2 regions of the Bacillus pacificus genome follow, and region 2 is predicted to be linked to the other one. Evidence: a T-box and tRNA genes for the amino acid it is inferred to sense, from the RefSeq annotation. Region 2 holds a T-box; the other holds one or more tRNA genes.

Region 1 (4,393 bases), 140 kb from region 2:
CTATCTCTTTTAGTATGACCCGTACGGGATTCGAACCCGTGTTACCGCCGTGAAAGGGCGGTGTCTTAACCACTTGACCAACGGGCCAATTACTGGCAGAGAAGAAGGGATTCGAACCCTCGCACCGCGTTCGCGATCTACTCCCTTAGCAGGGGAGCCCCTTGAGCCACTTGGGTACTTCTCTATAAATATGGCTCCGCAGGTAGGACTCGAACCTACGACCGATCGGTTAACAGCCGATAGCTCTACCACTGAGCTACTGCGGAACAATTATGGTGGGCCTAAATGGACTCGAACCATCGACCTCACGCTTATCAGGCGTGCGCTCTAACCAGCTGAGCTATAGGCCCATAATTGAAAAGCGGGTGAAGAGAATCGAACTCTCGACCAGAGCTTGGAAGGCTCTTGTTTTACCACTAAACTACACCCGCATTAAATTGTAAATGGTGAGCCATGAAGGACTCGAACCTTCGACCCTCTGATTAAAAGTCAGATGCTCTACCAACTGAGCTAATGGCTCATTTTGAAAGTGGTGCCGGCTAGAGGACTTGAACCCCCAACCTACTGATTACAAGTCAGTTGCTCTACCAATTGAGCTAAGCCGGCTTGCGACTTCAAAATGGTGGCTCGGGACGGAATCGAACCGCCGACACGAGGATTTTCAGTCCTCTGCTCTACCGACTGAGCTACCGAGCCTTTATGTAAAAATGGCGGTCCCGACCGGGGTCGAACCGGCGATCTCCTGCGTGACAGGCAGGCATGTTAACCACTACACCACGGGACCTTGGTTGCGGGGACAGGATTTGAACCTGCGACCTTCGGGTTATGAGCCCGACGAGCTACCAGACTGCTCCACCCCGCGACGATCAAATATTTACTTTAGAAAAAATGGAGGAGGTAGAGGGATTCGAACCCCCGCGCGACTCTCGCCGCCTGTCGGTTTTCAAGACCGATCCCTTCAGCCGAACTTGGGTATACCTCCGAGATATAAACTTCTAATGGTGGACCTTGTAGGACTCGAACCTACGACCGGACGGTTATGAGCCGTCTGCTCTAACCAGCTGAGCTAAAGGTCCTTTATGGTAGCGGCGGAGGGGATCGAACCCCCGACCTCACGGGTATGAACCGTACGCTCTAGCCAGCTGAGCTACACCGCCATAAATGATATTAAGATAAGTGGAGCCTAGCGGGATCGAACCGCTGACCTCCTGCGTGCAAGGCAGGCGCTCTCCCAGCTGAGCTAAGGCCCCATGTTTTTGGGAATATCGGGAAGACAGGATTTGAACCTGCGACCCCCTGGTCCCAAACCAGGTGCTCTACCAAGCTGAGCCACTTCCCGTTAATAAAAGCGCGCCCGAGAGGAGTCGAACCCCTAACCTCTTGATCCGTAGTCAAACGCTCTATCCAATTGAGCTACGGGCGCATATGGTGCCGAGGGCGGGGGTCGAACCCGCACGGTGGTTACCCACCGCAGGATTTTAAGTCCTGTGCGTCTGCCTGTTCCGCCACCCCGGCATGTCATATTGAAAATTGGAGCGGAAGACGGGATTCGAACCCGCGACCCCAACCTTGGCAAGGTTGTATTCTACCACTGAACTACTTCCGCAAGACATGTATGAGTTATTTAATTAAAAGTGCGGGTGAAGGGAGTCGAACCCCCACGCCAAAGGCGCCAGATCCTAAGTCTGGTGCGTCTGCCAATTCCGCCACACCCGCATATTAATTTATTTAAGAAAAATGGGGCGACTGATGGGAATCGAACCCACGAATGCCGGAGCCACAATCCGGTGCGTTAACCACTTCGCCACAACCGCCATAATTTCTGGTGCCGACTAGAGGACTTGAACCCCCAACCTACTGATTACAAGTCAGTTGCTCTACCAATTGAGCTAAGTCGGCTAAATGGTGGAGGATGACGGGATCGAACCGCCGACCCCCTGCTTGTAAGGCAGGTGCTCTCCCAGCTGAGCTAATCCTCCATTTGCCTGGCAACGTCCTACTCTCACAGGGACAATGTCCCAACTACCATCGGCGCTAGAGAGCTTAACTTCCGTGTTCGGTATGGGAACGGGTGTGACCTCTCTGCCATCATTACCAGACTGTATTCATTTAAGACAAGAATTATTGTAACTCATTTAACTTTTAAAGTCAACAAGTTTTTTATATTCTTTCAAAACTAGATAACATTTGCTACATATTATATGGTTAAGTCCTCGATCTATTAGTATTCGTCAGCTCCACATGTCACCATGCTTCCACCTCGAACCTATCAACCTGATCATCTTTCAGGGATCTTACTAGCTTACGCTATGGGAAATCTCATCTTGAGGGGGGCTTCATGCTTAGATGCTTTCAGCACTTATCCCTTCCGCACATAGCTACCCAGCTATGCCCTTGGCAGAACAACTGGTACACCAGCGGTGCGTCCATCCCGGTCCTCTCGTACTAAGGACAGCTCCTCTCAAATTTCCTACGCCCACGACGGATAGGGACCGAACTGTCTCACGACGTTCTGAACCCAGCTCGCGTACCGCTTTAATGGGCGAACAGCCCAACCCTTGGGACCGACTACAGCCCCAGGATGCGATGAGCCGACATCGAGGTGCCAAACCTCCCCGTCGATGTGGACTCTTGGGGGAGATAAGCCTGTTATCCCCGGGGTAGCTTTTATCCGTTGAGCGATGGCCCTTCCATGCGGAACCACCGGATCACTAAGCCCGACTTTCGTCCCTGCTCGACTTGTAGGTCTCGCAGTCAAGCTCCCTTATGCCTTTGCACTCTACGAATGATTTCCAACCATTCTGAGGGAACCTTTGGGCGCCTCCGTTACACTTTAGGAGGCGACCGCCCCAGTCAAACTGCCCACCTGACACTGTCTCCCGGGTCGATAAGACCCGTAGGTTAGAATTTCAATACAGTCAGGGCGGTATCCCACCAGCGCCTCCACCGAAGCTAGCGCTCCGGTTTCAAAGGCTCCCGCCTATCCTGTACAAACTGTACCAAAATTCAATATCAGGCTACAGTAAAGCTCCACGGGGTCTTTCCGTCCTGTCGCGGGTAACCTGCATCTTCACAGGTACTATAATTTCACCGAGTCTCTGGTTGAGACAGTGCCCAAATCGTTACACCTTTCGTGCGGGTCGGAACTTACCCGACAAGGAATTTCGCTACCTTAGGAACGTTATAGTTACGGCCGCCGTTTACTGGGGCTTCAGTTCAGAGCTTCGCTTACGCTAACCCCTCTCCTTAACCTTCCAGCACCGGGCAGGTGTCACCCCCTATACTTCGCCTTACGGCTTCGCAGAGAGCTGTGTTTTTGCTAAACAGTCGCTTGGGCCTATTCACTGCGGCTTTCCGTTAAGAAAGCACCCCTTCTCCCGAAGTTACGGGGTCATTTTGCCGAGTTCCTTAACCAGAGTTCTCTCGCACACCTTAGGATTCTCTCCTCGCCTACCTGTGTCGGTTTGCGGTACAGGCACCTTTATCTCGCTAGAAGCTTTTCTTGGCAGCGGGGAATCAAAGACTTCGCTCCATAAGGAGCTTCCCCATCACAGCTCAGCCTTTACGATAAGCGGATTTGCCTACTTATCAGCCTAACTGCTTGGACGTGCACAACCAATCGCACGCTTCTTCTATCCTTCTGCGTCCCTCCATTGCTCAAACGATAAAGAGGTGGTACAGGAATATCAACCTGTTGTCCATCGCCTACGCCTGTCGGCCTCGGCTTAGGTCCTGACTAACCCTGAGCGGACGAGCCTTCCTCAGGAAACCTTAGGCATTCGGTGGACGGGATTCTCACCCGTCTTTCGCTACTCATACCGGCATTCTCACTTCTAAGCACTCCACCAGTCCTTCCGGTCTGACTTCACTGTCCTTAGAACGCTCCCCTACCACTGATACCATTGGTATCAATCCGCAGCTTCGGTGGTGTATTTAGCCCCGGTACATTTTCGGCGCAGAGTCACTCGACTAGTGAGCTATTACGCACTCTTTAAATGGTGGCTGCTTCTAAGCCAACATCCTAGTTGTCTAAGCAACTCCACATCCTTTTCCACTTAATACACACTTTGGGACATTAGCTGGCGGTCTGGGCTGTTTCCCTTTTGACTACGGATCTTATCACTCGCAGTCTGACTCCTAAGGATAAGTCATTGGCATTCGGAGTTTGACTGAATTCGGTAATCCGATGAGGACCCCTAGTCCAATCAGTGCTCTACCTCCAAGACTCTTACACTTAAGGCTAGCCCTAAAGCTATTTCGGGGAGAACCAGCTATCTCCAGGTTCGATTGGAATTTCTCCGCTACCCACACCTCATCCCCGCACTTTTCAACGTGCGTGGGTTCGGGCCTCCATTCAGTGTTACCTGAACTTCACCCTGGACATGGGTAGATC
Region 2 (4,393 bases):
TGGCTATTAGTAGCTGGGATGATTATTAATGTCACAGGTGCTTCTTTTTTATGGCCTTTTAATACAATTTATTTGCATGATCACCTAGGAAAATCTTTATCTGTGGCCGGAATGGTATTAATGATCAACTCGCTTACTGGTGTAATCGGAAACTTGCTCGGCGGTGTTTTATTTGATAAATGGGGCGGTTATAAATCAACTTTAGTAGGGATTGTCATTACACTCGTATCGATTTTAGGTCTTGTGTTCTTCCACGGTTGGCCTTTATACGTTGTGTGGCTAGCGTTAATCGGTTTTGGTTCTGGAATGGTCTTCCCATCGATGTATGCGATGGTTGGTACGGTTTGGCCAGAGGGCGGAAGACGAGCATTTAATGCGATGTATGTTGGACAAAACGTTGGTATTGCGATTGGAACAGCGTGTGGTGGATTAGTTGCATCGTATCGTTTTGATTATATTTTCTTAGCGAACTTTATTTTATACTTTGTTTTCTTCTTAATTGCTTTTATTGGATTCCGTGGTATGGAAGACAAGAAAGAGCCAGGAGTACAAAAAGAAGTGGAAACGAAAAAAGGTTGGTCGCTTACACCTGGATTCAAAGCACTTCTTATCGTATGTGTAGCATATGCTTTATGCTGGGTTACATACGTACAGTGGCAAGGAGCGATTGCAACACATATGCAAGAATTAAACATTAGCCTTCGTCACTATAGTTTATTATGGACGATAAACGGAGCGATGATCGTTTGTGCGCAGCCGCTAGTTAGTATGCTAATTCGCTGGATGAAGCGTTCTTTAAAACAACAAATTATGATCGGAATCATCATTTTTGCGGCTTCATTCATTATTTTAAGTCAAGCGCAGCAATTTACGATGTTCCTCGTTGCGATGGTAACATTAACAATAGGTGAGTTATTCGTATGGCCAGCAGTTCCAACGATTGCAAATATACTTGCGCCAAAAGATAAGTTAGGATTTTATCAAGGTGTTGTAAATAGTGCGGCGACTGTAGGGAAAATGTTCGGGCCGGTCGTTGGCGGAGCAATTGTGGATTTATACAATATGGAAGTATTGTTTATAGCAATCATGGTAATGCTTGTAGTAGCGCTTATCGCAACGAGTATTTATGATAAACGAGTAAAAGTAGAAGAAACAGTTGAAGAAAAAATTGCAGTTTAGTTTGACGGAACATGTTCACATGTTTTAGAATATATTTAAATAAAACAACCTTTAGAACAAGGGAGATAGCTCGGCTGTCTTAAGACGAATTCGTTAGTTATTAAAAGTAACGATTAACCGAGAAGCCCCGCTTTAAGTAAGCTCTTTAGAGATACTGAGTGGAGGGTAGTTCAAATTAACTCATATGTGTAATAACAGTGAGAAGGAGTAGTAGTAATAGAAGCTGGTTTAGAGAGTTGACGGTCGGTGCAAGTCAATCCACGTTTCGTTATGAACTCGCCTTTGAGTTGCAGTTGTGAAACTAATAGTAGCAATTGCCGTTAATCCACGTTACGGATCTAAGCGAATGTATATTTGTACATTAATTTAGGGTGGTACCGCGGGAATCTATAACCTCTCGTCCCTTTCTAGGGATGAGAGGTTTTTTGTATTTTGGGCGGTGAAAATAAATAGAATTTCAAGGAGGGTATCTCATGAGCTTTAATCATCAAGAAATTGAGAAGAAGTGGCAAGGGTACTGGGAAGAGAATAAAACATTCCGTACGCCAGATGAGACAGAAAAACCAAAATTTTATGCACTAGATATGTTCCCATATCCATCAGGTGCAGGCTTACACGTAGGACATCCAGAAGGTTATACAGCAACAGATATTTTATCTCGTATGAAGCGTATGCAAGGATATAACGTTCTTCATCCAATGGGATGGGATGCATTCGGTCTTCCAGCAGAGCAATATGCACTTGATACTGGAAACAGCCCAGCTGAATTTACAGAGCATAATATTAATACATTCCGTAACCAAATTAAATCATTAGGTTTCTCTTACGATTGGGACCGTGAAGTAAATACAACAGATCCAAACTACTACAAGTGGACACAATGGATCTTCCTAAAACTATTTGAAAAAGGCTTAGCTTACGTTGATGAAGTACCTGTAAACTGGTGCCCAGCACTTGGTACAGTACTTGCAAACGAAGAAATCATTGACGGTAAGAGTGAGCGCGGTGGACATCCAGTTGAGCGTCGTCCGATGAGACAGTGGATGTTAAAAATTACAGCTTACGGAGATCGTCTATTAGAAGATCTAGATGAGCTTGATTGGCCAGAAAGCTTAAAAGATATGCAACGTAACTGGATCGGTCGTTCTGAAGGTGCCGAAGTACACTTCAATATCGATGGTACAGACGAGAAGTTCACAGTTTTCACAACGCGTCCTGATACACTATTCGGTGCAAGCTACTGTGTACTTGCTCCGGAACATGCACTTGTTGCTGATATTACAACTGCTGAACAAAAAGAAGCTGTAGAAGCTTACATTAATTCAGTAAAAATGAAGAGTGATTTAGAGCGTACAGAACTTGCGAAAGAGAAAACTGGTGTATTCACTGGTGCTTACGCAGTTAACCCAGTAAATGGTGAGAAATTACCAATCTGGATCGCTGATTACGTTCTTGCAACTTACGGAACAGGTGCTGTAATGGCAGTTCCAGCTCATGATGAGCGTGACTATGAATTCGCATCAACGTTCAATCTTCCGATGAAGGAAGTTGTAAAAGGCGGAGACATTACGAAAGAAGCATACACAGGTGATGGTGAACACGTAAACTCAGCATTCCTTGATGGTTTAAATAAAGAAGAAGCAATCGCAAAAATGATTGAATGGCTTGAAGTAACGAGCGCAGGAAATCAAAAAGTAACATACCGTCTACGTGACTGGTTATTCAGCCGTCAACGTTACTGGGGTGAGCCAATTCCAGTTATTCACTGGGAAGATGGCACAATGACAGCTGTAAAAGAAGAAGAATTACCATTAGTTCTTCCGAAAACAGACAACATCCGTCCTTCAGGTACAGGTGAATCACCACTTGCTAACATTGACGAGTGGGTAAATGTTGTTGATCCTGAGACTGGTAAAAAAGGTCGTCGTGAAACGAACACAATGCCACAATGGGCTGGTAGCTGCTGGTACTACCTACGCTACATCGATCCAAACAATAGCGAAGCACTTGTAGATCCTGAAAAAGTAAAACAATGGCTTCCAGTTGATATTTATATCGGCGGAGCAGAGCACGCTGTACTTCACTTACTATATGCTCGTTTCTGGCATAAAGTATTATACGATATCGGTGTAGTTCCAACGAAAGAGCCGTTCCAACAATTATTCAACCAAGGTATGATTCTAGGTGAAAACAACGAGAAAATGAGTAAATCAAAAGGTAACGTTGTAAACCCTGATGATATCGTAGCAAGCCACGGTGCAGATACACTTCGTCTATACGAAATGTTCATGGGACCATTAGATGCTTCAATCGCTTGGTCTGAAAATGGTCTTGACGGAGCTCGTCGTTTCCTAGACCGCGTATGGCGTCTATTCGTTCAAGATAACGGTGAATTAAGTGAGAAAATTACTGATGCACCAAATAAAGAGCTTGAAAAAGCTTACCACCAAACAGTGAAGAAAGTAACAGAAGACTATGCAGAGCTTCGCTTCAACACAGCGATTTCTCAAATGATGGTATTCATCAACGATGCATACAAAGCTGAAACACTTCCGAAAGAATATGTAGAAGGTTTCGTAAAAATGATTGCACCAGTTGCACCTCACATCGGGGAAGAGCTATGGAGCAAACTTGGATACAATGAAACAATCACATATGCAAGCTGGCCAACATTTGATGAGTCTAAACTTGTAGAAGATGAAGTTGAAATCGTTGTTCAAGTTATGGGTAAAGTTCGCGCAAAACTAACAATGAGTAAAGACGCATCAAAAGAAGAAATGGAACAACTTGCACTTGAAGCAATTAAGGACCAAATTGAAGGGAAAACAGTTCGTAAAGTAATTGTAGTTCCTGGAAAACTTGTTAACGTTGTTGCAAACTAATGTATGAAAGAAAAGCTCAGAGCGCTTATGCTCTGAGCTTTTTTGTGTAGAAAATAATTTCAGGATCCCCTTCATCTAAGTTTTCAACTATTCCACTACGTATAAAACCGTTCGCATTAAAAACTTTTTGCATACTTTCATTTGATTCGTTCGTTGAAGAAAATATTTTTTGAGTAGGAGAATGACTTAGCATATATGAGAGTAACGAGCTTGCATAGCCTCGCCTTCTTTTTGTTGGCGAAACGATGATTAATGAGAGGAAAGTACAATCAAAGAAATTTGTATCGTATGTTAGAAAACCGGAAATAGAATTATCTTCTTTTACGATGACG

The links. The T-box of region 2 lies ahead of leuS (leucine--tRNA ligase). A T-box ahead of a tRNA ligase gene usually reads a tRNA of that ligase, here a tRNA-Leu.
Region 1: it encodes a tRNA-Leu, which carries the amino acid that the T-box ahead of leuS (leucine--tRNA ligase) is inferred to sense. The anticodon was not compared.

Annotation. Positions count from the first base shown of each region.
Region 1 covers NZ_CP086328.1:476,244-480,636, reverse strand. Annotated here, with positions in the region: tRNA gene LMD38_RS02490 (tRNA-Glu) at 16-87, opposite strand; tRNA gene LMD38_RS02485 (tRNA-Ser) at 94-184, opposite strand; tRNA gene LMD38_RS02480 (tRNA-Asn) at 192-266, opposite strand; tRNA gene LMD38_RS02475 (tRNA-Ile) at 274-350, opposite strand; tRNA gene LMD38_RS02470 (tRNA-Gly) at 361-431, opposite strand; tRNA gene LMD38_RS02465 (tRNA-Lys) at 445-520, opposite strand; tRNA gene LMD38_RS02460 (tRNA-Thr) at 531-606, opposite strand; tRNA gene LMD38_RS02455 (tRNA-Phe) at 621-696, opposite strand; tRNA gene LMD38_RS02450 (tRNA-Asp) at 709-784, opposite strand; tRNA gene LMD38_RS02445 (tRNA-Met) at 786-862, opposite strand; tRNA gene LMD38_RS02440 (tRNA-Ser) at 890-982, opposite strand; tRNA gene LMD38_RS02435 (tRNA-Ile) at 1,000-1,076, opposite strand; tRNA gene LMD38_RS02430 (tRNA-Met) at 1,081-1,157, opposite strand; tRNA gene LMD38_RS02425 (tRNA-Ala) at 1,178-1,250, opposite strand; tRNA gene LMD38_RS02420 (tRNA-Pro) at 1,266-1,339, opposite strand; tRNA gene LMD38_RS02415 (tRNA-Arg) at 1,350-1,423, opposite strand; tRNA gene LMD38_RS02410 (tRNA-Leu) at 1,427-1,515, opposite strand; tRNA gene LMD38_RS02405 (tRNA-Gly) at 1,532-1,606, opposite strand; tRNA gene LMD38_RS02400 (tRNA-Leu) at 1,636-1,716, opposite strand; tRNA gene LMD38_RS02395 (tRNA-His) at 1,739-1,814, opposite strand; tRNA gene LMD38_RS02390 (tRNA-Thr) at 1,824-1,899, opposite strand; tRNA gene LMD38_RS02385 (tRNA-Val) at 1,904-1,979, opposite strand; rRNA gene rrf (5S ribosomal RNA) at 1,984-2,099, opposite strand; rRNA gene LMD38_RS02375 (23S ribosomal RNA) at 2,202-4,393, opposite strand, start outside.
Region 2 covers NZ_CP086328.1:614,152-618,544, forward strand. Annotated here, with positions in the region: gene LMD38_RS03205 (MDR family MFS transporter) at 1-1,179, shown strand, start outside; T-box leader at 1,368-1,587, shown strand; gene leuS (leucine--tRNA ligase) at 1,653-4,061, shown strand; gene LMD38_RS03215 (GNAT family N-acetyltransferase) at 4,087-4,393, opposite strand, start outside.